3 regions of the Bacillus sp. AFS031507 genome follow, and region 1 is predicted to be linked to each of the others. Evidence: riboswitches for the same ligand, from Rfam matches in the RefSeq annotation. Region 1 holds a riboswitch; each other region holds the start of a gene.
What was found. A riboswitch is a leader RNA that binds a small molecule or an ion and turns the genes downstream of it on or off. The one in region 1 is predicted to bind thiamine pyrophosphate.
Positions count from the first base shown of each region.

Region 2: it holds a riboswitch for thiamine pyrophosphate, as region 1 does, so the genes downstream of both, thiM (hydroxyethylthiazole kinase) here and COE25_RS19125 (ABC transporter substrate-binding protein) in region 1, are expected to answer to the same signal.
Region 3: it holds a riboswitch for thiamine pyrophosphate, as region 1 does, so the genes downstream of both, tenA (thiaminase II) here and COE25_RS19125 (ABC transporter substrate-binding protein) in region 1, are expected to answer to the same signal.

Region 1 covers NZ_NUOW01000020.1:148,395-158,618, reverse strand. Annotated here, with positions in the region: gene COE25_RS19140 (M20 family metallo-hydrolase) at 1-937, shown strand, start outside; gene COE25_RS19135 (hypothetical protein) at 1,188-1,595, shown strand; gene COE25_RS31680 (hypothetical protein) at 2,245-2,403, shown strand; TPP riboswitch at 2,593-2,702, shown strand; gene COE25_RS19125 (ABC transporter substrate-binding protein) at 2,850-3,845, shown strand; gene COE25_RS19120 (thiamine-binding protein) at 3,859-4,152, shown strand; gene COE25_RS19115 (ABC transporter permease) at 4,149-4,916, shown strand; gene COE25_RS19110 (ABC transporter ATP-binding protein) at 4,913-5,653, shown strand; gene COE25_RS19105 (TatD family hydrolase) at 5,650-6,417, shown strand; gene COE25_RS19100 (lysoplasmalogenase) at 6,858-7,526, shown strand; partial or broken gene COE25_RS19095 (DinB family protein) at 7,525-7,794, shown strand; gene COE25_RS19090 (TetR-like C-terminal domain-containing protein) at 7,979-8,308, shown strand; gene COE25_RS19085 (DnaD domain protein) at 8,787-9,788, shown strand; gene COE25_RS19080 (permease) at 10,155-10,224, shown strand, end outside.
Region 2 covers NZ_NUOW01000024.1:120,133-130,356, reverse strand. Annotated here, with positions in the region: gene dcuS (DcuS/MalK family sensor histidine kinase) at 1-992, shown strand, start outside; TPP riboswitch at 1,071-1,180, shown strand; gene thiM (hydroxyethylthiazole kinase) at 1,262-2,074, shown strand; gene thiD (bifunctional hydroxymethylpyrimidine kinase/phosphomethylpyrimidine kinase) at 2,090-2,908, shown strand; gene thiE (thiamine phosphate synthase) at 2,905-3,576, shown strand; gene thiW (energy coupling factor transporter S component ThiW) at 3,560-4,072, shown strand; gene COE25_RS20660 (acetylornithine deacetylase) at 4,089-5,414, shown strand; gene tenA (thiaminase II) at 5,377-6,048, shown strand; gene COE25_RS20650 (ABC transporter ATP-binding protein) at 6,056-6,799, shown strand; gene COE25_RS20645 (ABC transporter permease) at 6,789-7,559, shown strand; gene COE25_RS20640 (ABC transporter substrate-binding protein) at 7,577-8,581, shown strand; gene COE25_RS20635 (hypothetical protein) at 8,754-9,176, shown strand; gene COE25_RS20630 (DUF4132 domain-containing protein) at 9,190-10,224, shown strand, end outside.
Region 3 covers NZ_NUOW01000075.1:23,876-34,099, reverse strand. Annotated here, with positions in the region: gene COE25_RS29335 (DUF6944 family repetitive protein) at 251-874, shown strand; gene COE25_RS29330 (hypothetical protein) at 1,220-1,642, opposite strand; partial or broken gene COE25_RS32035 (QacE family quaternary ammonium compound efflux SMR transporter) at 1,686-1,793, shown strand; gene COE25_RS29320 (DUF2062 domain-containing protein) at 2,083-5,772, opposite strand; gene COE25_RS29315 (benzoate/H(+) symporter BenE family transporter) at 6,525-7,745, shown strand; TPP riboswitch at 8,257-8,360, shown strand; gene tenA (thiaminase II) at 8,472-9,158, shown strand; gene COE25_RS29305 (ECF transporter S component) at 9,155-9,751, shown strand; gene COE25_RS29300 (ABC transporter ATP-binding protein) at 9,729-10,224, shown strand, end outside.

The sequences.
Region 1 (10,224 bases):
GGGAATTCAACCTGAAAGAACGATAAAGGTTGTATCCTTAACAGATGAGGAAGGGGCTCGTTTTGATTATGCTTTTGTAGGAAGTACCGCTTTGGTTGGGACAGAGGGTTCGAAGAAATTAAAGGAAAATTTAGCTGCAGCAACAGATAAAGATGGAATCTCCTATCTGGAGGCCATGAAGCAAGCCAGTCTAGAAGGGGAATATTTTAATCAGATTAATCCAGACCTTTTAGAACAAGCTCAGTTAGGTAAAAATGACGTAAAAGCTTATATTGAAGTACATATTGAGCAGGGAAAAGTGTTAGAAAATAAAGATTTAGCTGTTGGAATAGTTACGGGGATCTCTGGTGGAGAATGGGCGGAAGTAACGATCATGGGTGAAGCGGGGCATGCAGGAACGACCTGGATGAAAGAGAGAAAAGATGCTTTAACAGCTGCAGCAGAATGTATATTAGCCATTGAGAAAATAGCACGGGACAATATCGGAAGTGTTGCGACAGTAGGAAAATTGGAAGTAAAACCTGGAAGTAGTAATGTCATTCCTGGGAGAGTGGATTTTACACTTGATGTTCGGGATATATCTAATGAACGGCGTAAAAATACGGTTACTAAAATCTATAATTCAATTCGGACAATTGCTGCAAACCGTGGTTTAGAGTGTGAAATTAGGGAGGTTCAATCCCTATCTTCTGTGATGAGCTCACCAATAGTGATGAAAGCAGTAAAAGATTCTCTGCAAGAATTACAGTATCCTGTTTATGAATTACCAAGCGGGGCTGCTCATGATACAATGGTGTTGGGGAAACTCACAGATATTGGAATGATCTTTGTGAGGAGCCGCAATGGCATAAGTCATCATCCAGATGAGTGGAGTTCTTTTGAAGATGTTGCTCTTGGGTGCGAGGTACTATTCAGAACCACGTTAAAACTTTTATAAATGAATCACGTAGCTAGAGAGGTTCTGTAGTCATTTTAGGTACTGTATTTGGCGAGCCAAAAATCATTGAAATTCCAGTTAAAAGGAAAATACTAGCCGTCCTTCATATATTGGTATATTTCAAATAAAACCCAACGAACAGTTAGCAATATTCGCTTTTCTTATACACATCAGGGGATGACAAGCACCAACCCTTTTTTTTCTCATATACATGAGGAGATTTACTGATAAAAGAAAGGGGGAGGCTGCATTGTATCCAAATAATCCTTACCAGCCTTTCTATCCATATTTCTATGACAACAGACAAGGACTATTTCAAAAAATTCTTGCTTGTTATCAACAAAAGCGATGGATTAGATTATCATTCCGAGATGGAACAACTGCTGAAGGTTTAATTAGGACCTATGACCCTTTAAGAGGAGTATTAATTTACCTACCGATGCAAAGGTATACGATTTCGTGTGAAGGTGTAAGGGTGAATTCTCTGCAAAAAGCACAGAATTGCATCGGCAAAAGATCCACTTTGACACTTTCCAACAATATTAGCCTAACTTTTACAATAGAAGGTGTTGACCAATCTCAAAATATTGGTGGATGGGTTAACATAAATGAACTTATGTCGGTATCTGGACAGGTAGTTGACGCGAATTGTATTTAGTTGGGATTGATTATAAGCATAAAAAAGGGCGATGACAGCCAGGGGGTGTCATCGCCCTTTTTGTGACAGTATGGCCATAAAGGAAGAGAGTGGAAAATATAAAACTCTAAATATGTAAAAATATTGAAATTCACAATACTTTTCTAAAGCTATCCTAATTCTCTTGGGATAGCTTTTAGTGGTAGCTAACTCCTTTATTTAACTATGCCTTCACGAAGCCAAATGATCTGAATTCATTCCAATTACCCGTCAAACTATTTATAGGGGTTATGAAATCCTGCGAATAAATTTGCCTCGGTTGAAGAATATTGTTTATTTTCTTCTTGAGCTAACGACGCAGGTTATTTGAATAAAAGGCATTACGAATTTGAGTCTTATATTGCAGTAAAAACAAAAATAAGCGTCTAAATGACGCTTCATATGAAGTTGAGATCACTATTAGAAGATATTGGATATTTAAAATCGGATAGAGTCATAGGTTAGGGGTAACCTCAACAATTTTTCATAAAATTTTTTCAAGTCGGCATAAGTTGGATTTTTTATTATTCACACATGACTTAGTTATCACATTATTTCGTGCTATTCTTACGTTAGTACAAATTGTTGTGGGTGAGAAAACCATTCCCAATTACAGGGAGTTCGTAGATTTATGTTAGCTACTAATGATGCACATTCATTATATAACCAATACTGTTTTGAACAGATTGTTAATCCAGAACTATTTATGCAAAAGGAACTAAAATCCATATCAACAATAAAAACTCTTCTAACGATTGCAAGAAATCAAGATATGCCCCTGTTCGTATAAGTTATCATGAACGAAACTAGCTCCTTACTCGTAACACCGTAGGTTAACTAGCAAAGTTATTTCGTGCAGGTGAATTAAGATGAGAACCGGATGTTTCATGATAGGAAGTATTTGTTAACAAGCATAAATAGATAAAAGCAGTTGGCATTGTCTGCCTTGACTGATATAGTAGTATATGAAGTGGAATACGATGTAATGTGGGGGAACCGGTGATGCCGGTTGAGATTTAGTCCGTGAGACGATGACCCTTGGAACCTGATCTGGTTGATACCGGCGGAGGGAACATATTCTTAAACAATTAATTGTTTGCTGATATGCACTCAGGTTTCTTTGCCTGGGTGCTTTATTTTGTTTAAGCAAGTTTTTGCCTTCTAACCAACACTGAGGTTTCAGCCTATTTATTTTGTTTCACTTTAGATATTATTTTTACATATGGAGGATTCAAAATGAAGAAATGGCTAGTACTAGTCCTATCAGTCTTTCTAATGACTGGATGTAGCAGCAAAAAAGAAACAGAAAACGTAAAAGGAAAAAAACAACCGCTTAAAAAGGTCTCGATTGTACTGGATTGGACGCCAAATACCAATCATACTGGATTATATGTTGCAAAAGAAAAAGGATTCTTTAAAAAAGAAGGCTTGGATGTGGATATTATCATGCCAGGTGAGACCGGTGCTGACCAACTAGTAGCTTCTGGCAAGTCGCAATTTGGTGTTGGCTACCAAGAAGCCATTACTCAGGCACGTATACAAGGGGTGCCGCTCGTATCGATCGCTGCAGTGATTCAGCACAATACATCAGGATTCGCTTCACCTGTTGGCAAACAGATTCAATCTCCGAAGGATTTTGAAGGAAAAACATACGGTGGATGGGGCTCGCCAGTCGAAAAATCTGTCATCACTTCTCTAATGAAAAAGGAAAACGCTGATACTAATAAGGTGAAAATCGTGAACATGGGGGATACGGACTTTTTTACGGCTGTGAAACGAGACATCGATTTCGCTTGGATTTACTATGGGTGGACTGGTGTAGAAGCAGACCTTCGTAATGAAAAAATTAATATGGTTTACTTAACAGATTACTCTGACAAACTGGACTACTATACACCTGTTTTAGAAACAAATGAAAAAATGATCGAAGAGAACCCTGAAACGGTTAAGGCGTTCGTAAATGCCGCTGCCAAGGGATATGAATTTGCCATTAAAAACCCTGATCAAGCTGCAGATATCCTGATTAAAGCAGCACCGGATTTAGATCCAAAGCTTGTAAAGAAGAGTCAAGAATGGTTGTCTCCAAAATATCAGGATGATGCAAAGGAATGGGGAATTCAAAAGCAAGAGGTTTGGGAAAATTATGCCCAATGGATGTATGATAATAAGCTTCTTGACAAGAAATTAGATGGGAAAAAAGCATTTACAAATGAATTTTTACCAAAACACTAGGGGGTAGAAGAACATGGCAAATTCATTAATCAGCATACAAATCATACCGAAAACAAAGGATGGAGAAGACGTCATTCCATACGTTGATGAAGCCATTAAAGTCATTGCTGAATCTGGTGTGAAATATGAGGTACACCCGTTAGAAACAACCATGGAAGGTGAACTGCACGAATTATTTACCGTGATTTCAAAAATGAATGAACGAATGATTGAAATGGGAAGCAAAAATGTCATTTCTCAAGTGAAAATCCTTTATCAGCCAACAGGCATTTCCATGGATGACTTAACGGAGAAATATCGATCATGAGGATGAATCTTGTAAAAGGGTGGAGACCGATTTTGGTTCTCCTCCTTTTGTTTGTCATTTGGGAGATTGTCGTTAAAATAGCAGAAGTGCCGGAATGGCTTCTTCCGCCGCCATCAAAGATTTTCACAGAGGCCATTGCCGGTTGGCGTGATTTTTATCCAGATGTGTTTTCAACGGTTAAAATTTCATTATTTGGATTTGTAGTTGGAGCATTCATTGGACTGGCAGTCGCCATTTTATTCCATCTGGTACCTGTTTTAAGGGATTCTTTTTATCCATTGTTGATTTTATCGCAAAATGTTCCCATTATCGTTCTGGCTCCACTGTTGGTGATTTGGTTTGGGTTTGGCTTATTACCCAAAATGATTGTCATCACCCTTGTTTGTTTCTTTCCCATTACAGTGGCCGCCTTAGATGGATTTAGCCAAACCCCTTCAGAGTTGAAGCATTATATGAGGATGGCAGGTGCATCCAAAACACAGCTTTTTTGGAAATTGGAGCTGCCGTTTTCGTTGCCCTCGATTTTTTCAGGCTTTAAGGTTTCTGCCACGTATAGTGTAATGGGTGCCGTTATTTCTGAATGGCTTGGTGCTAAGCAGGGGATTGGTGTCTTTATGACATTCGCATCGTCGTCTTTTCGAACGGACCGGGTGTTCGTTGCCATTTTTACCATCATGTTCTTAAGCCTCTTATTTTTCTTTTTAATCGTTTTTATGGAACGAAGAGTGGTTCGCTGGCAGCCGAAAGGGGATGAGAAAAAATGAGCTATCTTCGTTTTCAAAACGTTTCGAAACGTTTCGGGCAAAATGAAGTACTGAATGACCTTGATTTTTCCATTAATAAAGATGAATTTGTTTCTATTATTGGCCCTTCAGGTAGTGGGAAAAGCACCATTTTCAATTTAATAGGAGGAATTCTTTCACCTGATGAAGGGGAGATCCTATTAGACAACCAGTGCGTTAATGGCAAGCGTGGTTTTATTAGCTATATGCCTCAAACTTCTTCTCTTTTCCCGTGGAGGACGATACTTGAAAATGTCCTTCTTGGCCAAGAGCTTCAGGGAAAAAAAGAGGTAAAAGCAGCACGAGAAATGCTGGCGATTGCAGGACTCTCTGATTATGAAAACGCCTATCCTCACATGCTATCTGGGGGAATGAAGCAGCGGGCTGCTTTTATCCGTGCCTTATTGAGCCCGCAAGAGGTGATCTGTCTTGATGAGCCTTTTTCAGCATTAGATGAGCTAACCCGGTTTGAAATGCAAAAATGGTTATTGGAAATGTGGGAATCACATCGAAGGACTATTCTTTTTATTACTCATAATATTGAGGAAGCATTGTTTCTATCCGATCGAGTGATGATGCTGTCTGGTAAGCAGGCAAAGGTCGTTTCAAACATAGAGGTTCCATTTGAAAGGCCGAGGCACGAAGGTGTTTTACTGGATGAAAGCTTTATTCAATGCAAAAGGGATGTATATTACCAATTAGTAGGTGAAGTCAAATGAACATAATCGACGCTCATATACATTTGGATCGCTATCAGGATGAGGAAATCAAACGGATTGTAATGAATTCTGCCCGTATCGAAGCCTTGATTTCTGTATCCTTTCATTTGGATTCCAGTAAAAGAAACCTTTTGCTTTCACAAAAATATCAAAAGGTAAAACCTGCATTCGGATACCATCCAGAACAAGCATTGCCTTCAGAAAACGAGCTAAAGGGGCTGCTAAATTGGATGGACGACCACCTTGACGAAATGATTGCTGTAGGAGAGGTGGGGCTGCCATACTACTTAAGGCAAGAGCAGGGGATTTCGATTGCTCCTTATCTTGAAGTATTAGAAGTGTTTATAAGTAAGGCGAAAATATGGGACAAACCAATTGTTCTTCATGCTGTTTACGATGATGCGCCTCTCGTTTGTGACCTTCTCGAAAAATATTCTGTTTCCAAAGCGCATTTTCATTGGTTTAAAGGGGATCAGAAAACAATAGACCGAATGATAAGAAACGGCTACCATATTTCTATTACCCCGGATGTGGTGTATGAACGAGAAATCCAGCAGCTTGTAAGCGTCTATCCTCTCGAGCTCATGATGGTTGAAACAGATGGTCCTTGGCCATTTGAAGGTCCTTTTGCAGGGGAAATGACCCATCCGAATATGATGGAGGAATCCATAAGGAAAATCGCCCTGCTAAAGAAGCTTTCCGTTGCGGAAGTTTCAGATGTCTTACATCAAAACACAAAAGGGTTTTATCAATTAACATCTTGAAGCTGCCGATCAAACATTGGCAGCCTTCTTTATTTTTAAAGTTTTTTTCACCTAATTTCAGAACACTCTTGGAATAGTGTAAAAACAACTTTAAATAATACATTCTATTTTTCTTATATAAAATATCGCGGATTGAAGGAACACTTTTGTCATTACGATACACAGTGAAACGTGCTTGTAGATTATCTTACCTCATTTCTTCTTTATTTCGAAAGGATTTTTTGTTTGAATTGGATGGTAGCTTTAGCTATTAAAGTGGGCTCCTTTTGACGTAATGGTAAATGCTGCTGCACCAACTTTTATTGAACTGAATGTACGGGTCTAAACCTGCGATACATAGAAATGTGTTTTAGTTATAAAGAAAATAGTAGATTAATAAAATATTATGAGGTGAAGCTGTTGGCTATAAAACAAGGAGAAATAAAAACTGTTACAAAGGGGTGAATATATTGAAAACTTATCGATTACCCATTTTCATTTTACTTATGATCCTTATATACATATTTGCCATTCCCAGCAAACCAGAAGAAATCAAAATGCTATTTAAATTAATCCCAATGTGGCTAATTCTTTTCTATGCTTATAAACAAATACCTGATAAAAAATCACGCCCTCATTGGATTATATGGTGTGGATTATTTATCTGTATGCTAGGTGATGGGCTAATTAGATGGTTCATTATCGGCTTAGCAGCCTTCCTAATTGGTCATCTGTTTTATATAACAGGGTTTTCCCGTTATTGGCGTTTTACAAAGCTTTCACTTCTTATGATTCTACCTATTGGATTATATGGCTTTGTTATGGGATATCACGTAATCGCTGCATTGCTTCAGAATCATATGGATACCTTAGTAGTTCCCGTACTTATGTATATTGTGATTATATCCCTGATGAGTTGGACTGGATTTTTGTCCCATAATATATGGGCAATAATAGGAGGTATTTTATTTGTCCTCTCAGACTCAATTCTGTCATGGAATATGTTTGTTTCAGATATTCCCCATTCCGATATCCTGATTATGACAACCTATTATATAGCGCAATTTTTAATTGCACACAGCTTGCGCTTCTTTCCGAGTTTTGGTAGCTATTCCTCGGGTAAAAAATAGGGACTTAGAAACGAAATTTCACACGTTAACAACTCAGTTTAAATCCTTTTTGAACAGACAGAAAGATATAGAAAAGAAAATTATGCTGGATAATCCATATGCAGGATTAAGAGAAACCAGCCTATCTGAAATGGTCTTACACGTTGTGAATCATGGAACCTATCATAGAGGGAATATTTCAGCTATGTTGCATCAGTTGGGTGATTCTTCAGTTATGACTGATTATGCTTTTTATTGGTATTCAGAAAATGTTATTCATCATAAATAGGCAAGAGTAGAGTAATCCATTTTTTCTCCAAAGAAGCTGATTAATTTAACACAGTTATCGGATACAATTATGCAGAATAAGAAGTATGACTTTCCACTATCTGGCGCGTTTCTTTAGCATGAAATGCGCTTTTCTTTATGAATTGGGTAAGATTGTGAAATAACTAATATGGTCTTACACTCGTTTGTTTAATAAGAGATTAACCATCAAGATTTTCAATTACTTTCAACACTTAAAGTTGATGTACAGCTCAAAAGCAGTACCAGGATTTTTTAATTATATGTTTAACGCAATGTCAGATTTTTTTGTCGAAGAACTTTCGGGTCGAGTAAATGTTGATAAAAATTTATATAGTAACTATTTGGCAACAACTTTAATGACGATTATTGGTGCCTGGTTCACACATGGTGTGCGTTATTCTCCTGAGTTTATCGTCGGTTTTTATTTAGATATACTGCATCAGTCATCTACATCGTTTAAAGAAAAATATATTAACAATAGGGTATTCATATGAAGGGATGGCTTTTCATTGGAACGAATCAATCATTACAATTACTTGAAATAGAAGATTGGATGGGAGTTTTACGGAATATGTTAGTGTACTAGAGATTATTTGTCTGAAAATGATCATATACATAAATCCTGCCAGTTTCTCCCCTAAGAAAGATAAACGCCTTCACACAAAAATAACCTAAAAATCACTCAAAATTGCAAAAAACGCCTTCAAAAATCAAATTGGAAGGCGTTTTTTGACGTTTACGCTCAAAAAATGCCCTCAAATTTGAAAATTGGCGATTCGCTTTACCCCGCCAATCTCGATATCGTAGAAGTGCAAAGGATGCGGGCTTTCACCTAAATCCCTCGCAAAGGACAAGGTGATGAAAAGGTGTTATAAAGTATTCACATATTATTGAAAAACAGATGACCATTTTCTTCAATTATTTATATATCAAGTATGAAGGAATTTTTTAGGAGAAAGGTAGTGGTTGAAGATGGCAAAGTTTAGAATGGTACGTACTGGTTTTTGGAAGAATCCAATGGTATCAGAGGAGATGACTCCAGAGGACAAATTCTTCAGTCTTTATCTTCTTACGAATCCACAAACGACTCAAATTGGAATCTATAAGATTACCAAAAAACAAATGGCTTTTGATTTGGGTTATTCGATTGAGAGTGTTCACTCGTTAATGGAACGATTCATCGTGCATCACAAGCTGATTCGTTACAATCCTGAAACGAGAGAACTGGCAATCAAGAACTGGGGGAAATATAACCTGGATAAAGGCGGGAAACCGTTCATGGATTGTATTCTTTCCGAGTTAAAGGATGTCGAGGATCTCTCACTGATTCAATATGTTTCGAAGGCGATTCAAAAACAGGAAATTCGCAGTCTATTTGAATCATTTTGTGAACAAGAAGAGCTGGTTTTCGGCAAGGAAGTTAGTGGCCAAGATGAAAATGATACATATGTAGAACCTGAATGTAGAGAGCTTGACGATAAGTTGACGCATCGTGATACGAGAAAGGGACAAAAAGAAGAAGAAAATAAAAAAGAAAATAAAAAAGAACAACAACAACAAGAAGCTTTTAATCCAAATATAGAGAAAAATCCAGACACAAAAAATAATCAAAAAGAAGTAGATGTAAAAGAAATTATTGAGTTTTGGGACAACAATGGATTTGGTTTTTCGAACGTGAATGCCAAACAACAGTTAGTATCTTGGTTAGATGATTCTAGCTTTTTACAGCCGAAAGAGGTGAATTTAAAAGCGATGAATATTGCCTGTGCCAATAACAAGCGAAGGCTGAGTTATGTGGTTGGGATTCTGAAAAACTGGGTAAATGACTCCTTATTGACCGTAGAAGAAATTGATTCTTTTTATGAGAGTCAAAATTCCACACGAAAACATAGGCAATCAACCGAATCGTTTCCTGCCGGAAGAGCAATTCCAAGTGGATTTAAACTGGACCTTACGGCAGGGGAAGAGGGATGAGTATGGCAGAAAAAGCGTTCTTAGGAAGCTTGATGAAGGCGGAGTACTTACTCCAAGATACCATTACAATTAATACTTAATAATAGTAATGATTACGAATTAGATTGTCAACAGTCTCTGAAAGGAAATCCAACGATTCTTTTCCATCACAGTAAATTAATGTATTACACTGAATCTCTACAATTACTAACGAAGCATAGACACAATACCACGTTTTGCCTTGGAATCAATTAAGCGATGTAAGTACAAAAAGTTATCATCATTTTAAAAGCCTTTTTGTTTGGCTCAAAAAAGAAAAACAGGAATGTAATAAAGTAGACAAGCATAAAAATAAATCGTAATTATTTCGTTTTAAAGGAGCTATATATGACAATTTCATCTCCTGTAAAGGACATATTTCTTTATGGACTTTTTTTACTTTTTGTTTATCTTTTTT
Region 2 (10,224 bases), on a different contig from region 1:
TTGGACTTGAGCCGAGTGAGATGGCAAAATTGCTTGAGGAACGTAGTGCGATGCTTCAATCCACAAAGGAAGGAATTTTGGCAGTTGACCAGGATGCGTTTACCACTCTCGTAAATAATGAGGGGATCCGACTTCTTCAAAAAGCTGGCATTCATGGGTCCTTTTTAGGAAGAAAAGTGGATGACTACATGCCAAATTCTATGCTATCTTCTGTTCTAGAAACGGGGGAATCTCAATTAGACCAAGAACAAGAAATCAATCATATTACCATTTTAACCAATCGGGTTCCGGTTGTTGTCAAAGGAAAGATTGTCGGTGCGATTGCTACGTTCCGAGAAAAAACCGAAATCAAGCAATTAGCTGAACAATTAACCGGTGTAAAGCTATACGCGGAAGCACTGAGAACCCAGTCACATGAATTCATGAATAAACTGCATGTAATATCAGGTTTAATTCATATGAAAGACTATCAAATGGTCTCGTCATACATTACCAAAATTGTCGATCACCAACAAACTGAGGTAGAATTTGTTATTAGTCGTTTTAAAGATCCTGTTTTAGCAGGTTTTATTGTAGGAAAACTTAGCTTTGCTAGGGAAAATGGCTGTGAATTAATCATTGATGGGGAAGGAAGTCTACCTGAACCACAACAGCAGGAAATAACGCATGAAGTGGTAACGATCCTTGGGAATTTAATAGATAATGCACTAGATGCTGTTTCGGACCGTCCACAAAAAAAAGTTACATTAAGGTTTGACTATTACGATGATGTCCTTGCCTTAGAGGTTCATGATACAGGAAAAGGAATCGATGAGGCTGTAAAAAATCGCTTATTTATAAAAGGGTATTCCACCAAAGGTGAAAATCGAGGAATCGGTTTATCATTGGTGCAGAGAAGCTTGGAAAAATTAAATGGACAGATAGAAATTCATTCCCAAAAAGATAAAGGGACAACATTTATTGTTACTTTCCTTTATAAAGGCAAACAATAATAATGTTATGTTAACTGGTACTTTTTCCTTTACATTCTAGTACTATAGGAATATTATGTAGTTAATTAAATAAAGTATTAGATCTACTAGGGGTGCCCTGTAAACAGGCTGAGAGAAAATGGAGAAATTTTCAACCCTTCGGACCTGATCTGGGTAATACCAGCGTAGGAAAGTAGCCAAGTGAATGTTAATTATTTCTTTGACTAACTAACCAGGTCCATTATTGGATCTGGTTTTTTTATTTTAAAAAAAGAAACGGGGAAATTGAGATGGAAAAAAATAGTTTGTATGAAACGTTGGAAGAAGTTAGAAAGGTTAACCCGCTGGTACATAATATTACCAATGTGGTTGTTACAAATTTTACGGCAAATGGGCTTCTTGCCCTTGGTGCCTCACCGGTCATGGCATATGCAGCCGAGGAAGTAGCAGATATGGCCAAGATTGCAAGTTCATTAGTATTGAACATTGGAACATTAAACCCACAGACAGTAGATTCGATGATCATTGCCGGAAAAGCGGCTAATGAATCCGGTGTTCCCGTCATTTTTGACCCGGTTGGTGCAGGGGCTACCCGCTATCGAACCGAAACCGCGCAAAGAATTATGAACGAGGTAAATGTCTCTGTGATTAGAGGAAACGCAGCCGAAATTGCCAATGTGGTTGGTGAAAAGTGGGAAATTAAGGGCGTCGATGCTGGGGATGCAAAAGGAAATATCATTGAACTAGCTATTACTTCAGCACAAAAATTGAATGGTCTTGTCGTCATCACTGGAAAAGAGGATATTGTTTCGGATGGGAAAACAACCTATGTCGTGTCAAATGGACATCCAATTTTAACGAAGGTGACAGGCACTGGATGTTTATTAACCTCAGTGATTGGAGCGTTTGCAGGAGTGGAGAAGGACCTGCTTCAAGCTTCAGTGGCTGCTTTAACGTATTATGGAATCGCGGCAGAAAAGGCAGCGGCAAAAACAGTTGAAATGGGACCTGGTAGTTTCCAAATCGAATTTTTAAACCAATTAGCTTTAGTTTCTTCCGAAGATATCATTTCACATGCTTCTTTTAAAAAGTTTAATCGATAAATGGAGGTAATTTGAATGAAAAAAGCATTAACAATCGCTGGTTCTGATAGCGGCGGTGGAGCAGGAATTCAAGCGGATTTAAAGACATTTCAGGAATTAGAGGTTTTCGGAATGTCAGCATTGACCGCTGTAACGGCCCAAAATACATTAGGAGTTCATGCTGTCTATCCAATGACAGCTGAGGCAGTCGTAAAACAGATCGAAGCGATCGGCGAGGATATCGGTGCGGATGCGGTGAAAACAGGAATGCTTTTTAATGCTGAAATCATTGAGGCCGTCGCTGCACAGCTCAGGAATTATCAATGGCAAAATATTGTTGTCGATCCAGTCATGATTGCTAAAGGTGGCGCTTCCTTGTTGCAAATGGAAGCCATTTCTGCCATGAAAAAATACTTATTGCCGCTAGCAACGGTAATCACCCCGAATATTCCAGAAGCGGAAGTACTAACGGGCATGTCGATTATGACGGTGGAAGATAAACTGGAGTCTGCTAAAAGACTACATGCGTTAGGCGTAAAAAATGTCGTAATTAAGGGTGGCCATGATGAAAATGAGTCTGAATCCACTGATTTATTATTTGATGGAAAGAAATTTTACTACTTTACCAGCAAGAGAATTCAGACAAAGAACACACATGGAACAGGCTGTACTTTTTCCGCAGTAATTACTGCTGAACTAGCAAAAGGGGAAACTCTTTATGAAGCAGTATGTATAGCAAAGGATTTTATTCAGGCGGCAATTGAGAACCATTTGGAGATCGGGCAAGGATATGGTCCAACTAACCATTGGGCATATCGAAAAAGGAAAAGCGCTAAGGAGCTGGCTGAATTATGAAAAACCTACAAGCGGCTTTAAGTGTTTATTTTATCATGGGCAGTACCAACTGTTTAAAGGATCCAGCCGAAGTATTAAAAGAGGCAATTGCCGGTGGGATTACACTTTTTCAATTTCGTGAAAAGGGTGACGGCGCATTAACTGGAGCTGACAAATATGCACTTGCGAAAGAACTTCAAGCAATTTGCAGAGCACATCATATCCCTTTCATTGTTAATGACGATATCGAGTTGGCTGTGGCAATTGATGCGGACGGTGTACATATCGGACAAGAGGATGAAACGGTATTCACAGTTCGAGAGAAGATTGGCGATAGGAGAATCCTTGGGGTTTCCGTCCATTCAACGGAAGAAGCAATGATTGCAATAAGCGGTGGTGCTGACTATTTTGGCATTGGCCCTGTTTTTCCGACAAAAACAAAGGCGGATGCCAAGCCATCACGGGGAACAATACTGATCGAAAAATTACGAAAAGATGGCATTGATATTCCGATTGTTGGGATCGGCGGGATCACGGTAGAAAACGCTCAATCGGTAGTGGAAGCTGGGGCAAATGGGGTTTCCGTTATTACGGCAATAAGCCATGCAGAATCACCAATCGAAGCAGCCAGAGCGTTAAGAAATAGTGTCGGTATTCATGAGAGGTATTCAAATGAACAAAACACATAAACTGACGTTAACTGCGATGATGATAGCCATTGGTACCATTTCAAGCAACCTGTTCTATATACCGATTGGATTTACAAAGGTCTTCCCGGTTCAGCACTTTTTGAACGTTTTATCAGCCGTTCTTTTAGGACCTTATTATGCTGTAGCTCAGGCCTTTTGCGTTTCCCTGCTAAGAAATCTGATGGGAACTGGTTCGATTTTTGCCTTTCCCGGAAGTATGGTTGGAGCCTTACTGGCCTCGCTATTATTTTGGAAGACTAGGAAGATCTATCTTGCTTTTATCGGTGAAGTAATTGGAACGGGTATCATTGGGGCACTGCTTTCTTACCCAATCGCTACTCTTTTTCTCGGTCAAAAGGCCACATTATTTGGGTTTATTCCATTATTTATATTTAGCTCGTTTGCTGGAGCGCTGATTGGATTTATTATTTTAACCGTATTTTTAAGAAAGAAAGTTTTGATTGTTAGTGAAAATGATACCACTATCAGAAACTAATCATGGGAGTAAACAAATGAAAGAGGATTTGCTTGAAAAAATCTCACAAGAAGTTGAAGCGAGAGAAGCGGAATTAATCGAATTGTTGACCAACCTTATCGCTTTTCCATCCGTTAGTCCTCCTGCACGGAATACAAATGATGTCCAGGAATTTATAAAAGGGTATTTAGAAAACATGGGATTTTCCACAGATAAATGGGATGTCTATCCCGGAGATCCGAATGTGGTTGGCCACTTACCTGGAGAATCTTCTGATCAATATAATAGTTTGATTGTAAATGGTCATGTGGATGTCGCGGAAGTTGGGGATAATACAGAATGGGATTATTCTCCGTTTTCTGCCTATCGCAAAGATTCCTACATATATGGACGTGGTGTGGCCGATATGAAAGGTGGAATTGCAGCATCACTAATCGCAATTAAACTTTTAAAAGATCTGGGTATCCCGCTCAAAGGTGATCTCCAATTTCAATCTGTTATCGGTGAGGAAGTTGGAGAGGCTGGGACGCTGGCGTGCACTGAGAGGGGTTACACCGCTGATTATGCAGTAGTGGTCGATACCAGTGATTTACATATTCAAGGACAAGGCGGCGTCATAACTGGATGGATTACCATTCAAAGCAAAGAAACTTTTCATGATGGAATCCGTAGGAAGATGATTCATGCAGGTGGCGGTGTTAAAGGGGCCAGTGCGATCGAGAAAATGATGAAGATTATTTCGGGACTACAAGACTTAGAACGCCACTGGGCCGTTACGAAAAGTTATCAGGGCTTTCCTCCCGGCACAAATACGATTAATCCTGCCGTTATTGAAGGTGGCAGGCATGCTGCATTTGTGGCTGATCGCTGTGCTCTATGGGTTACCGTTCATTTTTACCCGAATGAAGACTATGAAGAGGTAATTAAAGAAATAGAACAACATATTGGTGCAGTTGCAGCGGCAGATCCGTGGCTTCGCGAGAATCCGCCACAGTTTGTTTGGGGCGGAAAATCTATGATTGTCGATCGTGGTGAAATTTTTCCTTCGTTAGAAATTGATTCTGATCATCCTGGAACGAAGGTTTTAGCTAATTCCTATGAAAAATTGTTAACAGACAAGCCGACGGTGGGCATGTCAACCACCGTTACAGATGCAGGCTGGCTGGGTCGGGCTGGAATTCCAACGGTCATCTTTGGACCTGGTAAATTGGAAGATGCCCATGCAGTCAATGAAAAAGTTGAAATTCGCCAATTATTAGATTTTACAAAAGTATTAGCTGTATTTATCGCGGAATGGTGTAACACGAGGAAGGAAGAGTATGGAAATGAAACTCACCGAAAGACTTTATCAATCAGTAAATGATGTATGGCAGAAAACCCATCAGCATCCATTTGTAGTCGGAATAGGTACAGGGGATCTGCCTGTTGAATCCTTTATCCGCTATATGAAACAGGACTATGTGTTTTTAATTGACTACTCTAAGCTGTTTGCTTTAGGGGCTGTTAAGGCAAAGGATATTGAAACCATGGCCGCATTTGCGAAGCTTTTGCATGAGACATTGCACGGGGAAATGGATCTGCACCGACAGTATGCTGAGAGGTTTGGAATTACCCATCAACAGCTGGAGGAAACAAAACCAACGCCGGTTAACTTAGCTTATACTCGTTATATGCTAAATGTCGCTCAAACAGGTTCGCTCGAGGAATTAATTGCTGCTCTCTTGCCGTGTATGTGGAGTTACTGGGAGATTAGCAAGATGCTAGCAGATACCTATCCAAATGCTAGTGACCACCATCTTTATGGAGAATGGGTGAAAATGTACTCTTCTGATGAATTTGGTTCTTTAACAACTTGGTTGATCGATTTGTTAGATAGATTGACAGAGGGTAAACCGGAGCGGGAATTAGCCAACTTAGAAGAACACTTCCTGACTACATCAAAATTTGAATATATGTTCTGGGATATGGTCTATCAGGGAGGCGAGTGGCCTGTCTAACTCAACCATGTTATCTATAAAAAACTTATCCTACTCTTTTCAAAGTGAAGGAAACTCCAATCCTATTTTCAATCAAATTTCACTAGACGTTAAGCCAGGAGAGTTTGTCTCAGTGATAGGCGCAAGTGGATCTGGAAAGAGCACTCTTTTTAAATTGATTTCTGGTTTACTTGAACCTGATCAAGGAGATATTATGGTCAATGGTCAAAAGACTGGTAAGAGATTAGGGAGTATCGGTTACATGCCGCAAAAGGATCTGCTTTTACCATGGAGAACCGTTTTAGAAAACGTGTTACTACCTTTAGAAGTGACAAAGGAACCAAAGCAAGCGAGAATTCCTGAAATACGAGAGTGGTTATCGCGGTTTGGTTTGGCAGAATATGAAAAAGCTTATCCGAATGAACTTTCGGGAGGAATGAAGCAGCGCGTGGCCTTTTTAAGAACCCTTATGACAGGGAAAGATCTTTTATTATTGGATGAGCCCTTTGGCGCACTCGATTCCCTGACAAAACGGAACATGCATAGCTGGTTATTAGGACTGTGGGGGGAATTACAAAAGACGGTATTGTTTATTACCCATGATCTTGAAGAAGCAGTTTTGTTGAGCGATAGAATCTATTTGCTCCAAGACACCGGAATCAAAGAAATGAAGGTCAACCTGGCGAGACCAAGAAGTTCACAGCTAATCTATCAATCAGAGTTTATTACGATGAGAAAAGAACTGGAGTGGCTGATTCAAAATGAAAGCTAGTTTGAAAAAATGGACGGAACAGTACGGTTTGTTTTTGATCGTGGTGATCCTCCTTCTCAGCATATGGGAATGGGTCGTCAGGCAAGGCATGATTCCTTCTTTTATTTTGCCAGCTCCTTCGGCTATTTGGGGGTCATTACAAGAAAACCGACAGCTTTTATTTGAAGTGCATTTGCCGGCTACTGTAAAGGAAGTTCTGATCGGTTTTGTGCTCTCCGTAATCGGTGGATTATCGCTGGGAGTTGCTATGCACTTTTCTCGTTCCATTGAAAAGGTACTATATCCATTTCTTGTTATCTCACAAACGGTGCCGCTAATTGCAATTTCACCGATTTTTATTATGTGGTTTGGCTATTCGATTTGGAGCAAAATTGCCGTGACCATTTTAACCGCCTTCTTTCCCATCGTCGTAAGTACATATGATGGGTTGAAATCTGGTGGAAGTGAATACCGTGAATTACTGTTAACGATGGGCGCCAATCGCTGGACAATTTTTAAAAAAATCCAGGTTCCAATGGCGTTGCCAGCCATTTTTTCAGGATTGAAGTTGTCAGTTGTTTATTGTGTTGTCGGAGCGACGGTTGGTGAATGGCTGGGGGCAAGTGAAGGTTTAGGGTACTTCAGTCGACGAATGTCTGGTAACTTACAGGCAGACTCCGTGTTTGCGGCAATATTTTTATTATCGCTTTTAGGGATTGTGTTGTTTTTATTGATTGGATTATTGGAAAAACAGCTATTGAAAAATAAGATTCGCAACTAGAAAAGGAGTAAACTCAAATGAAGAAAAGTTTTTTGATCATGGTAAGTCTATTGTTACTACTACTAAGTGCTTGTAGTAAAAGCAATGAAAAGGAATCAGATAAAGCCACGGGGGCTGTCGATAAACTACAAAAAGTTAGCTTAATGCTAGATTGGTATCCAAATGCGGTGCACTCATTTCTTTTTGTCGCTGAAGAAAAGGGCTATTTTAAAGAACAAGGCTTAGATGTTGATATCCAAATGCCAGCAGATACCAATGACCCGCTTAAACTAGTTGCGGCCAACCAAATTGACATGGCACTTAGCTATCAACCACAGGTACTTGTGGCACGCAGTGAGGATATACCTGTTCAATCCATTGGAGCAATTGTCCGTCATCCATTAAATCAATTAATGGTGCCTGCAGATGGTTCGATAAAATCACCCAAAGATTTAGCTGGGAAAACGATTGGCTACCCATCGATTCCATTAGATGAAGCGATCGTTCAAACGATGGTGAAAGCTGACGGAGGAGACGCCGGAAAGATCAAAATGGTCGATGTGGGCTGGGATCTCATTCCTGCGATGGCAACGAAAAAAACTGATGCTTTAATCGGCGGCTATATTAACCATGAGAAGTTATTGTTGGAAAAAGAAGGTCACCCGATGAGAGCATTAAATCCTGCGGACTATGGGGTTCCAGATTATTATGAATTAGTTATGGTCGCTAGCGAAAAGGGATTAAAAGAAAAACCAGAAGTGTATAAAAAGTTTATGGCTGCGATTACGGAAGGCCAAAAATACGTTCAGGAACATCCAGAAGATGGTCTTTCGATTGTAATGAACCATGAAGATAAAACATCACCACTTGAGAAGGATGTCGAAACAAAAAGCCTAGAAATCCTTCTCCCGCTAATGGAAGCAAAAGATAAACCATTCGGCTACCAAGACCCAGAAACATGGAAAACCACAGCCCAATGGCTAAAAGACAAAAAAGTCATAAAAGACACCCTAAAAGCCGAGGATGCATTTATCAACTTTTAACGTAAATTGGTGTCAGTGCCAGTAATTTGGTGTCAGGCACCACAAAAAGACAAAACGATTAAAATGTCCGCCCTGGGTGGACATTTTTTATTGTTCTTTTTATTGGATTGTTGCTGTATACCTCATTGAAGTTTGCTAATATATAGGTAAAATCTATTATTGAGGTAGCTTCATGAAAATCTATGTGACAATGAAAAGTCTGGCTATGAGGAAGGCGTATCTTACCAAAAAGGAGATTCATTTAGAGGGTTTTCCGACGACACTTAGAGTGCTGTTGACAGAATTAGTGTCAATCCAAATCCAGGAGTTCAATGCAACAACCCAAACAGAAACCAACATGGTAAGTTTCCTAACAAACAAGGAAATCGAACAGCAAGTCTATGCCGGTAAAGTTGGGTTTGGGAATAAATATAGTGACCAAAAAGCCAATCTGCAAACGGCAGCCAGGGTGGCTATCCAAGCCTTTGAAGATGGTTTATACCGAGTATTTATTAATGAAAAAGAGTCGATCGATTTAGATGAGCGATTGGGTTTACAAGAGGATGATCAACTTACTTTTATAAAGCTGACGATGTTAGCAGGACGTATGTGGTAATGGGGGGAACGGTATGAGAGCAAAAAATAAGGATCTATATTATGAGAGTTTAGAAGCGAAGGCAAACAAAGAATTTACTGGTGCAGAGCAGAATTTGGCGCTGCTTCTCATAAAATTAATGGACGCGACCTACATCGTACGCGACACAAATCTTCAAGAAATTAGAAATATCCTATTCACACAAAAAAGTCCCCGTGATCCCCTCATTTTCCAACCGCTTGTGGAAATTGTGCACACCTTAATCGGAGCAGAATACGGGGCTCTTTTTCAATATATCATCGACCATAAGTGTGAATATCCATACAGTGAAGGATATTCGCGACGACCGTTTCGGACGAGAAACCTCGAGTATCACTACCATGGAATGATCGAGAGCTTCCTTTATATATTTGACTTGGATTTTGAAGAGTTTTCGATTATTGATTATCTATCCTGCCGTGAGGGTTCGCCGATATACAATCCACTGATCAGTGATGTGATTGCCTATGAAATCGACCAAAAAAATGAGCGGGTAATCCAAGCCTTATCTGAAGTTATTTTCGGAGAAAATAACACAGCACTGCTTACATATGAAATGATCAAGGGCGTTTTTAAAAGCCATAGCCAGGAAGGATATACAATGCTCGGTGATTTGTTACTTGCCGCCAGACTGCAAGAGGGCCTGCGCCAAAGCATTGTCGAAAATATAGATGAGGGTACATTAGAAGCTACTATTTACATGCTTAAAGTCATCCTCGACCACGAACTTATTCGTTACAGTTCCGTCGTGAGGGCACTTGATGTATGGACAGGTTTGGATCTGCAAGCCTCAGACAATAGAGTGACTAAACGATCGATTCAATACGCGGCAGATTCTCTATCCAATCGAGAGCTGCGTGAAGAGGGAGTTAGAAGCGAGAATCTGAATACGCTTTTCATCAGTCTTTGGGCCACAGCTGTGAATGAAGAAGACGATATAAAAGAACCGATCCAATTCCTGATGGAAAACGGCGAAACCTATCAAAAGGTGATGGCCCAATTCTTTTTAACACAAAGCCAAAATGCGAGT
Region 3 (10,224 bases), on a different contig from region 1:
GTATCTCATAGATATTCGATATAATAATTCCTTATCCTTCTTCAAGTAACCTGCCAGCTCCTTAATAAGAAAAAGAAATTCCAATGACAACCCATGATCTTCAATTTACGCAGCCCCTCAATACTTGGGGTCTTTTCTAATGAAGAAAGTTAGTTTTAATAATTAGGTACACATTCGGACCTTAATTCATAATACTACGATAAAGGTTTTTTCTTATATACTTAAAGCTTGTGGCAGGTTGGTGGTTAAAATGGGAAGCGAATCTAAAGCAATAGTAGGTTCTGTGCTAGTATCTGTGGGAACAATAACAGCTGCAATTGGTTCTATGCCGTCCAACTATATAAAAAGTAACGTACGTGATGACTTAATTCTATTGGGAAACGTTTTACAGGCTGAAGGAAATGCTATTGATGCGGAGGCAAAAGGGACTGTCCTTAGGTCAGTTGGAAAAGAAATTACAGCAAGTGGGAATCTTACTGTCATTACAGGACTGGTTTTTGACATCAGGAAAGAAGCATCCTATAAATTATTCATTACAGGGAACTGGATACAAGCTTTAGGTTTAGCGGTTAATATTGGAGATGCAATTGATCTCCCTCCCTTCCCAGGCCAATCCGAAAACATTGTAGGAAGCATAACACAATTTATAGGAAACTCATTACAGGCAATAGGATGGTCAGAGGCACTAAAAAATATTAGAAAAGATGAAAATGATAATGAAAATAAACAAAAAAAGATAGGCTATTATTATGAGGACTATTATAAAAAAAATAATGGACAATCCGAATCCGAATCATTGGTAGCAACAGGTAGTTGGATCCAAGCAATTGGTTCTGTCATTTCAGTGATTGGAGTAATAAAAGAAGTAACCTAGGACAATTAAGTGGAAAGAAAGTAGGGCTTAAATCACCCCTAACTTTTCTTCAGCCAGCTTTATATCCGATTCATCAAAACCAGGTTTTCTTTGTTTCGATTAAATATCTTACGTTTTCCATTTAGATAAAACCCCTTCACCAAAAAATCCTTCATTATTAATTCAATAACAAATTAAACATTTCTTTCTTCAAGTAACTGCTTCGTTAGCGTAACAAGAATAGCGACTGTTCTTATTGAACAATCGCACCCGTTACTTTAAGTACAATACTTCACAATCTGCTTCGAAAGCAAACCAAAAATGCGATACCTTGTTAAAGCATCGCACCCGTTAGTGAACTAAAGTTTAAACTTCTTCCTGATATATCTCTGATTTTATTGGCTTTAAATTCAAAGGTATTTTAAACTCCTGAAGGTTTTCTATATGATTAATAAAATCATCTATATCATCATAATCCATTGACCATTCTGATACCTCTAAACTTCTTAACTCATCTGTTGGTTTAAATAAAAATTCACAGTGAAGTTGTTCCATATTAGAATACTCGTCTTCTTCATAAACAGAAAACTGACGTACAAAATCAAAATGAAATAGTTCCTCTCCAGTAAAATCATAAACCCCACATTGAAATAGAATTTCTTTATCTTCTTCTCCCTCTACAGGTTCTTTACAAAAAGCCTTAAATGTTTCCCATATTTTTTTTATGTCATCGGTATGTTCACCAATCTTATCATTAAGGTAACTTTCAGCATTTTTTACCGTAATCATTACAACACCTCCGTTATTATTATGTAAGATTTCTTATTAAAGTGGAGCAATATTAGGAATGCTCTTTTACGGAGAACCAAAAAATTGGAAAAGATTGGTCTTCATAACGATGGTTTTATGTGCAGCAATAGGATTAAAACTTGTATCATAACGGAAAAAAAGATAAGTATTATATATTACCTATCATAATGGAATATGAAAAGCCTATTCTTTAACTCAACTTATTATTAAAGGGGCTTTTCTTATTCAACCTGCCCCGTTACTTTAAGTGCAACTTTACACAATTTATATTTTCATTTTCACATAAATATCCAATAACTCTTCGGTAAATCAACTTACGTTCACTTAAATGTTCTAATAAATTCAATCAAAATGTTGGTTAAATGTTGGGGTACAAAAAAAGTCTTCCCCGAATGGGAAAGACCTGTGCGAAGACTCTATTACATATTTTCCTTAACCTTCACCATCGAGGTTTCCTGTGTTACATTACCTTTGCGTTTTAGTTTACCCCAGCCAACGGTTACTCCCTTTATTGCCGAGAAGATCGATTTTATCACCACATAAGTCATCAGCTGCTTGTACAAGATTCGTTGCAGAAACAATGAGGCTAGTGGTTTGGGACTTTCTTTCTCCAAGCGAAACGCATAGAGAGAAGTTAAGAAATCCAGCAAGTAGAAAAGAATAAATCCAATCGCTGCTCTTTCAGGGTGCGGGTTAAACAGGGCTATAATAAACAAGATATCTGCAATAGGCGATATGGTTTGATAAATATATTGGAAAAGCCACATATTTGGAAGGGCGATAAATCCTAATGAGTTATGTTTTTTATTAAATAAAGCATCCCGATGTTTCCATAAGCATTGTAACGTACCGTAAACCCATCGGTAACGCTGTTTTGCCAGACTTTTAATATCTTCCGGCACTTCTGTAAAGGCATAGGCCTTTTCTTCAAATTCTATCTTTTTCCCTTGGCGTAAAAGGGTAAGCGTGATATCGGTATCCTCTGCCAGTGTATCCTCTTGAAAGTATCCTGCATCTTCTACGGCCGTCTTTCTCCATGCACCGATCGCACCTGGTACAACCGTAATGCAATTGAGAGCGGCAAAAGCCCTTCTCTCCAGGTTAAAGCCTGTCACGTATTCGATATGCTGCCAGTTTGTAAGGAGGTTCCCCTTATTGCCGACCTTTACATTACCTGAAACCGCAGCAACATTTTCATTCTTAAAATGGTTAACAAGCAATGAAATCGCATTTTCAGCGATGAGTGTATCAGCGTCGAGAGCCACCACGATTTCCCCGTTTGCCTCTTTAAAACCAAGATTAACAGCAGAAGATTTTCCCCCATTGTTTTTTTTAATTAATCTGACGAGCGGATGTTTTGCATATGTTTCTTGAACGACAACAGCGGTGTCATCCTTTGATCCGTCGTCGATAATCAGTATCTCAAAAGCTGGGTAGTCGCTCGATAAAATAGAATCTACTGTTTTACAAATTACTTTTTCCTCGTTGTAGGCAGCAATTACCACACTGACAAAAGGGGTAAAGCTAGGGTCAATCTGAGTCTCTTTATACCTTTTTACTTGCTTCCTTGAAAGGAAAACGAAGATAGCCAGTCGTAAGATTCCTAACAGGATCGCTGAGTAGAACAGGAAGCTTAATCCTAAGTGCCAGCCTTGTATCACCATGAATACAGCCTTGTCATAGACCAAATAAGGGCTGTCCTTAACAGGGGGCATAATCTGACTTTCACTTTTTCCAGTTAGATCAGCAATGGTGGTAAATGTATAGCCGCGCTTTTTGAGTTCTTTAATAATCGTAGGCAAGGCTTCTACCGTGTTGGAGCGGTCACCGCCAGCATCGTGCATCAAAATCACATTTCCTTCAGGCAGCTGATCCAATACCCTGTTTACAATTTCATCACTAGAAAGTCTTTGCCAATCGTCTGAGTCAATTAATTCACCGATCATGGTATAACCCATATCCTGTGCTCGCAATATTGGCTCCAGTTCGCTCTTTGTGCTCGGTTCCGCATTGGCCACATATGGCGGACGGAAAAGAGTCATCGAATGACCGGTAATTTCTTGAAATAATCGCTGATTTGCATTTAGCTCCATTCTCGTTTGAAATGGTGTGATCGATGCAACATCCGGATGGGTAAAGGTATGGTTGCCAATTTCGTGACCTTTTTTATACATCTTGTTAACCAGTTCTGGATGCTGCAGCGCGTTCTCTCCAATGATAAAGAAGCTCCCTTTTATATGATTCTTGTCCAAAATGTCCAATATTTGTGGTGTATAGGTTGGATCAGGACCGTCATCAAAGGTAAGGACGACTTCCTTACGTTTCGGTTTGCCATACCGAACGACCTCAGAAGGCTTTGGTAATTTAGTATAGGTCTCGGTTTGAATCAACCCATGTGAATCCAATTGAATCGTTCTTGTTCCTTTTTCTGATGGAGAGGCAATTTTTAAAATCTCTCCAGCACCTGTATAGTGAACAGGCTTAGGGCTGACCAAGGTTTGAAGGGCATGGGATGGATCGGTTATTCCCTTTGGTTTATTCAGGTAATTCCAGATCGAAGGATCTTCAGAACCGAGACGCCAAACCGCTATTCCTCTTGAACCGTGATCTATCGCCAGCTTCATTTGATTATAAAATGAAGCTGCATCTAAAAACCAAATTACATGGTTTTTTCCGTCTCTTTTGTAGCGTACATAAGGGTTGCCTATTTGTTTATTCCATTGGATTTGGAGGTTGGTCCCAATTCCTAAATCCATGATATCGCCGAAAGCAACCGTATCTGCGGGCTGATGGGAGTTTTCTTCCCAGTCGTAACCGAAGCTTCCCAAACTCACAATCAATTTTTCAGAAGGAATATGGAGCTGGTTCAAGTTCTCTTTTACCCAATCAGACGGAGCCACAGGTCCAGGTTTACTCATCGAATGGTGCTGGTCATAGAGCATGACAATCATGCGATCAACGTTCGTTGCTAAAGAAGTATAGTTAAAACTATTGTTATTCGGCGGAACATCCAATGTGACCATCAGCCCATGTGGATGAAACGCCTCATATACTTTACCGATAAAATCAGTGAAATCCTCTTTGTCCTTTGGATGGATATTTTCAAAGTCTATATTAATTCCGTCAAAGTCATTTGTTCTCACATATTCCAACATCTTTTTAATAAAAAGATCTTCAGCACCGGGAGTAATAAATAAGCGGTGTAGAGCTTCGCCATCCCATTTATTATTACTAAAATTATTCACTAATGGGAGAATCTTTATATTATGGGCTTTGGCCTCTGCAATAATGGACTTGTCCGTGCTGGTTTTTAGGGTAAGACCAGGTGTAAGCTGCATCCACCCCGGCACTAATGTTGTAATCGAATCGCTATTCTTTTTAAAAGAAGTATGGCTGTTTTTGTCCCAATCGACGTAAAAACCATACACTTCTTGTTTCTTGTTCGATTGCCTGATATTTTTTTGAATAAGAGGGGATGGACTCGTTTTTTGAAACTGAGTGGCAAGCTGTTCTGCACTGAAACTTTTATTAATCGGCTCGATTCCACTCTTTACTGCGCTTTTATTCAATTGTAGTTCAGGAAATTCAGGGTTCGTATTAAGACTTTCAATAAAAATAGTCGATACTAAAATTATTAAAACCGTAAAGCCTGCACTCATTCGTTTGATAATGGACCAGCGTCTTTTGGCTGGATCAAGAAAAACATGTTCTTGATTTCTCTCCCTCTTTTTCAGCCCTAAATTGTAAAACCAATGGAAAATAAAGTAGCAGACAAGACCAATCAAGCCACCTAGGACCCCTGAAGCCATGGTTTGTGAAAGCTGTATTTTAGACTGCAGGGTAGAAAATAACCAGTAATCCTCCAATAAACGCATATCCAGGAAGGGTAAATGATTCATCTTTGGTATAAAAAGCGGAATCAACGTTCCAAGAAATAAGGCAATGATATTAAGTCGCAACAAAAGTGAAAGAACAAGCAATAACGGAATTCTAAAACTATCTAAAGGGAAAAACCCCATGAAAAAACCAAGTGTACTTGCAACCGCTCCTGCATTTCCTGTGACAGGTGCAAATAATGATCTAACAATCCACCTAAAAATTCGATTCATTTAGATTCCTCCTATAGGCGTAGTGTGAAAAATTCTATTTTAATAGATAGAGTTTATACAATTAAATCTGTAAAAGTTTCACTGAAACGTTAACCGAAAGTAATTATAAATCGTGCGCATCGGACGGACAGACTTTTCGACAAAAAATGACTAACAGAATAAGCTTAGGTAGTCATTTAAAGATTTTGGGGGTAGGTAGAAAAAGTTCTTTTCAGTTTTTAATGGTAATTTGTAATTTTTTCAGAGTTTGATAGAGGTTGGAGGGGAGAAGTGTTCGCGCACTTCTCCTTTTTTGCTTGGTTGGAAGCTAGTGAAGGCGACTAGTGCACGTAGAGGTTGAAAAATTAGATGAACGGTAACCATAGGAAGCGAATGATGCCCGTGGAGGTTAAAAAAATGAATTCATCGGCGTAATGTTAGGCGGTATTATCTATGAAATAGTAACTGAAATAATACCTGCAATTAGGTCAAACTTTTAAATTTGTTTGTGGATCGTTTGAAAAAGTTAGCCATCAAAGGCTAAAAGAAAAAGGTGCAGTCTCGATAACCGGCGAGAATGCACCTTTTCCCTTTTTTAAGCTATTTTTTCCTCTAGTTTATTCCCCCTCCCTTTTGTTATGATAAGACCTGCCAGTAAGTTTTTAATAATATTAACGGTTGTCGAGGATTGCCTTTGTCCTATACATTTTGTAGAAGATTGTCTAAACTAACAATAAAAGTTTTTTACTTGAAGAAGGGTATGAGGAGAAAAGATGGGGCATCCAAATAGATTAATTAGAGAGCAACCAATTGAACCATTACGTGAAAATAAAGGGAAATCATTTTTTCAAGATCTAACGACTCAAAACGTATCTTCTGGATTAATTTCTAGTACTTTAGTCATGACAGGTCCAGCGTTAATCATTCTGCAGGCAGCAGCGGCAGGGCATTTCTCTAATCAGCAAACCATCAATTGGATGTTTGCCGTCTATTTCTTTGGAGGGTTGTTAGGGATCGTAATGCCTCTGTTATTTAGAATTCCCATTACCGGAGCTCACTCGATTTCGGGGGTTGCTTTTTTAGCGACAGTGACAGCACATTTTACTTATCCCCAGCTAATTGGCGGGTATGTGATGTCAGGGCTGCTGATTTTGCTGATTGGGTTGTCAGGACTTTTTACTAAAATTATTAAATGGGTTCCGAAAGAAGTCATTGCAGCCATGCTTGCAGGTCTGGTCACCAACTATGTGGTTCAGCTTGTCCAAGACGTTAAGGCGTTACCCTTAGTGGGTGGGGCAGCCTTGCTTAGTTTCTTTATCAGTACGAAAATCTCAAAACGGATCCCGGCCGTTATGGTCGCAGTGGTTGTCGCTTTTATTACTTTGTTTTTAACCCAAGATCTACATAGCTCATCTAAGGAGATTGCTTTTTTTCTACCATCCATTCAAATGCCGGAATTTACATGGATGGGCATGGTCACATTAGGTCTGCCTCTGGCCATGTTAATCCTAAGTAATGATATGGCACCTGGAATCGGCGCACTAGAAAGCTCGGATTTTGAACCTCCGATCCGAAAAATTGTTTCTTTTAGTGGAGTGTTTTCGATTATTGCCAGTTTTTTCGGGGGGCAAAGTGCGAATATTGCTGGCATGATGACCGCCATCTGTTCTAGTTCGGATGCAGGGGTAAAATCAAAGAGGTATATGGCAGCGGTGGTATCGGGGGTTTTGACATTATTGTTTGGAGTATTCGCTTGGAAAATTGTTCCGTTTATCCAAGCGTTACCCCACGCGTTTGTGTCGATGCTAGCAGGATTTGCGTTAATCAGCGTCCTTCTTTCTAGTTTGCAGCTGGGTTTCTCCGAAAATAAATATCGCTTAAGTGCCCTATTTGCGTTCCTCATCGCGTTATCCAATGTATCATTTTTCCATATTAGTGCACCGGTATGGGGTCTGGTTGTTGGAGCGATTATTGCAAAGACGGTGGAAGCGTAATGTGCCTGTCACGCCCCGAAATTTGTCGTAGATTAATAGGTTGTTAGAGGGGAGAAGTGTTCGCACACTTCTCCTTTTTTTTGCCGCAATCTAATTTCACTATCGGAAGATTAGCCGCTGTTCATATTATGGGTATGGGCACATGTTCTAGTTCAGCGGCTAAACATGGTTCCTTTTTAAAAGAGTTATTTATTGAGGAGAGACTAGCTGTTGTGTTTTCGCAAATAAAAGCCTTACTTTCGCAGGATTACATAATTTCGAATTCTTATTATATATTTTACGAAACTAATTACATAATTTTGGATTCTTACTACATATTTTACGAAACCTATTACATAATTTCGCGCACATACTACATATTTTACAAGTCTTACGACATTTGCTGGATAATAATTGGAAATGCCTTCGAATTTCAGTGCATCTATAATCCATTTGGTCTATTTTTATAATTAAGATTTTAATTGATTGACAACATTAACCAGCGAGTGTAGAGTGAAGGTTAAATTAATAGGAAGACCACTAGGGGAGCCTTTTTATGGCTGAGACGAGAGTTATCTTGGACCCTTTGAACCTGATCTAGTTCATACTAGCGTAGGAAAGTGGAGTTCGTGTATGGATAGATATAATTATTCAGCCGCTCCATTTTTGGGGCGGTTTTTTCGTTTTTAACATTAAGTTGATCCCAATAGAGTCTTCCCATTAAAACCAATAAGGGGGCAAAATTTTATGAGTTTTTCAGCAGAATTAAGAAAAGAAGCAGATCCTATTTTCGAGGCGATTTTTGAACATCCTTTTGTGCAAGGGATAGCTAATGGGGAATTACAAAAGGAACAATTGATTCATTATGTTAAACAGGACTTTGAATATTTGAATTCGTTTATTCGCATCTATGGAATAGCGGTTTCCAAGTGTGAGAATCGTGAAGATATGGATATGTTTAATACGCAGATTTCTTTTATCTTAAACAGTGAAATCCATCCTCATAATAACTTTTGTCAAGTAGCAGGTGTTCCTTACGAGGTATTACATGGATATCCGTTATCTCCCTCGTCCCTTCATTACACGCGTCATATGCTTACCGTTGCGCACGAAGGTACATTAGGGGAAATTCTAGCTGTGCTATTACCATGTCCGTGGACGTATTGGGAAATTGGGAAAAAATTATTAACGGAGGTTAATCCAGATCCTTCTCATCCTTTTTATGATTGGATCAGTTTTTATGGAAATCGTACCGATTCGATTACCACGAAATTTTGTGCCCGTCTTGATGAGTGGGCAATGACAGCAACAGAGAGAGAAAAGGAAAAGATGAAGGATCATTTCTTGATCAGTTGTCAGCTGGAATATATGTTTTGGGATATGGCCTATAAACTTGAAGAATGGCCTGTGAAAATGGAGGTAGTGAAACGATGACTTGGAAGATGAAGGAAGTTGTCCTTGCTGTGATTCTAGCGGTCGCTTGTGGAGTGATCTATTTAGGCTGGTCGACGCTTTGGATTCCCATTTCCGCTCTTGTCGGGCCGGTGGGCGCAGGTTTTATGTTTGGAATTTGGGTGATTGCTAGTCCAATCGTTGCGTATATTATTCAAAAACCGGGAGCAGCGCTTATTGCAGAGGTTGCAGCGGCGGCAGTAGAGTTATTAACAGGAAGTCATTTTGGTTTATCGGCCCTTTTAGTAGGTGTCTTTCAAGGGATTGGTGCAGAAATCGCATTCGCAATATTCGGATATAAACGCTACAATCTATTTACTTTAATGCTATCTGGAGTTTTTGCAGCGCTAGGCAGCATGATTTATAACTTAATCGCTAACGGTTTTGATTATTACACGAAGGAAGTATTTTTTACAACGTTAGGAATTCATGTCATCAGCGGAATGATTCTCGGTGGATTGTTAGCGAAGGTCATTGTGGACGCACTCGCAAAAACAGGTGTGTTAGAACAATATGAATTGATGAAGGAAAAAAGGAAAAAGGAAAACGTCAATGGACATGTTTCTGGGATGTAAGGATCTTTCGATTCGCTTTTATAATCGCTCTGAAAAAATACTTAGTCAGATTACTTTATCCATCAATAGAGGGGAGAAAGTATTAATACTAGGGCCTAGTGGGAGTGGGAAATCGACGTTGATTTCCGCTCTTGCAGGCATTATCCCGGAGCATTTGGAGGCAGAGGTAAGTGGTGAAGTATTCTGCAGGAAAGATGCCGGTGTGATGTTTCAAGATCCAGATTCGCAATTTTGCATGCTTCATGTCGATGAAGAAATTGCGTTCAGCCTCGAAAATCGATCGATTCCGCGCAACCAAATGGACCAAATGATTTCTGAGTTAATGGATAAAGTAGGGCTGATGGTCGATAAGAAAACACCGATTGAAACTCTTTCAGGTGGGATGAAACAACGATTGGCGTTAGCTTGTCTACTGGCATTAGAACCTGAAGTCATCTTCTTTGATGAACCAACAGCCCAGCTAGACCCTGCTG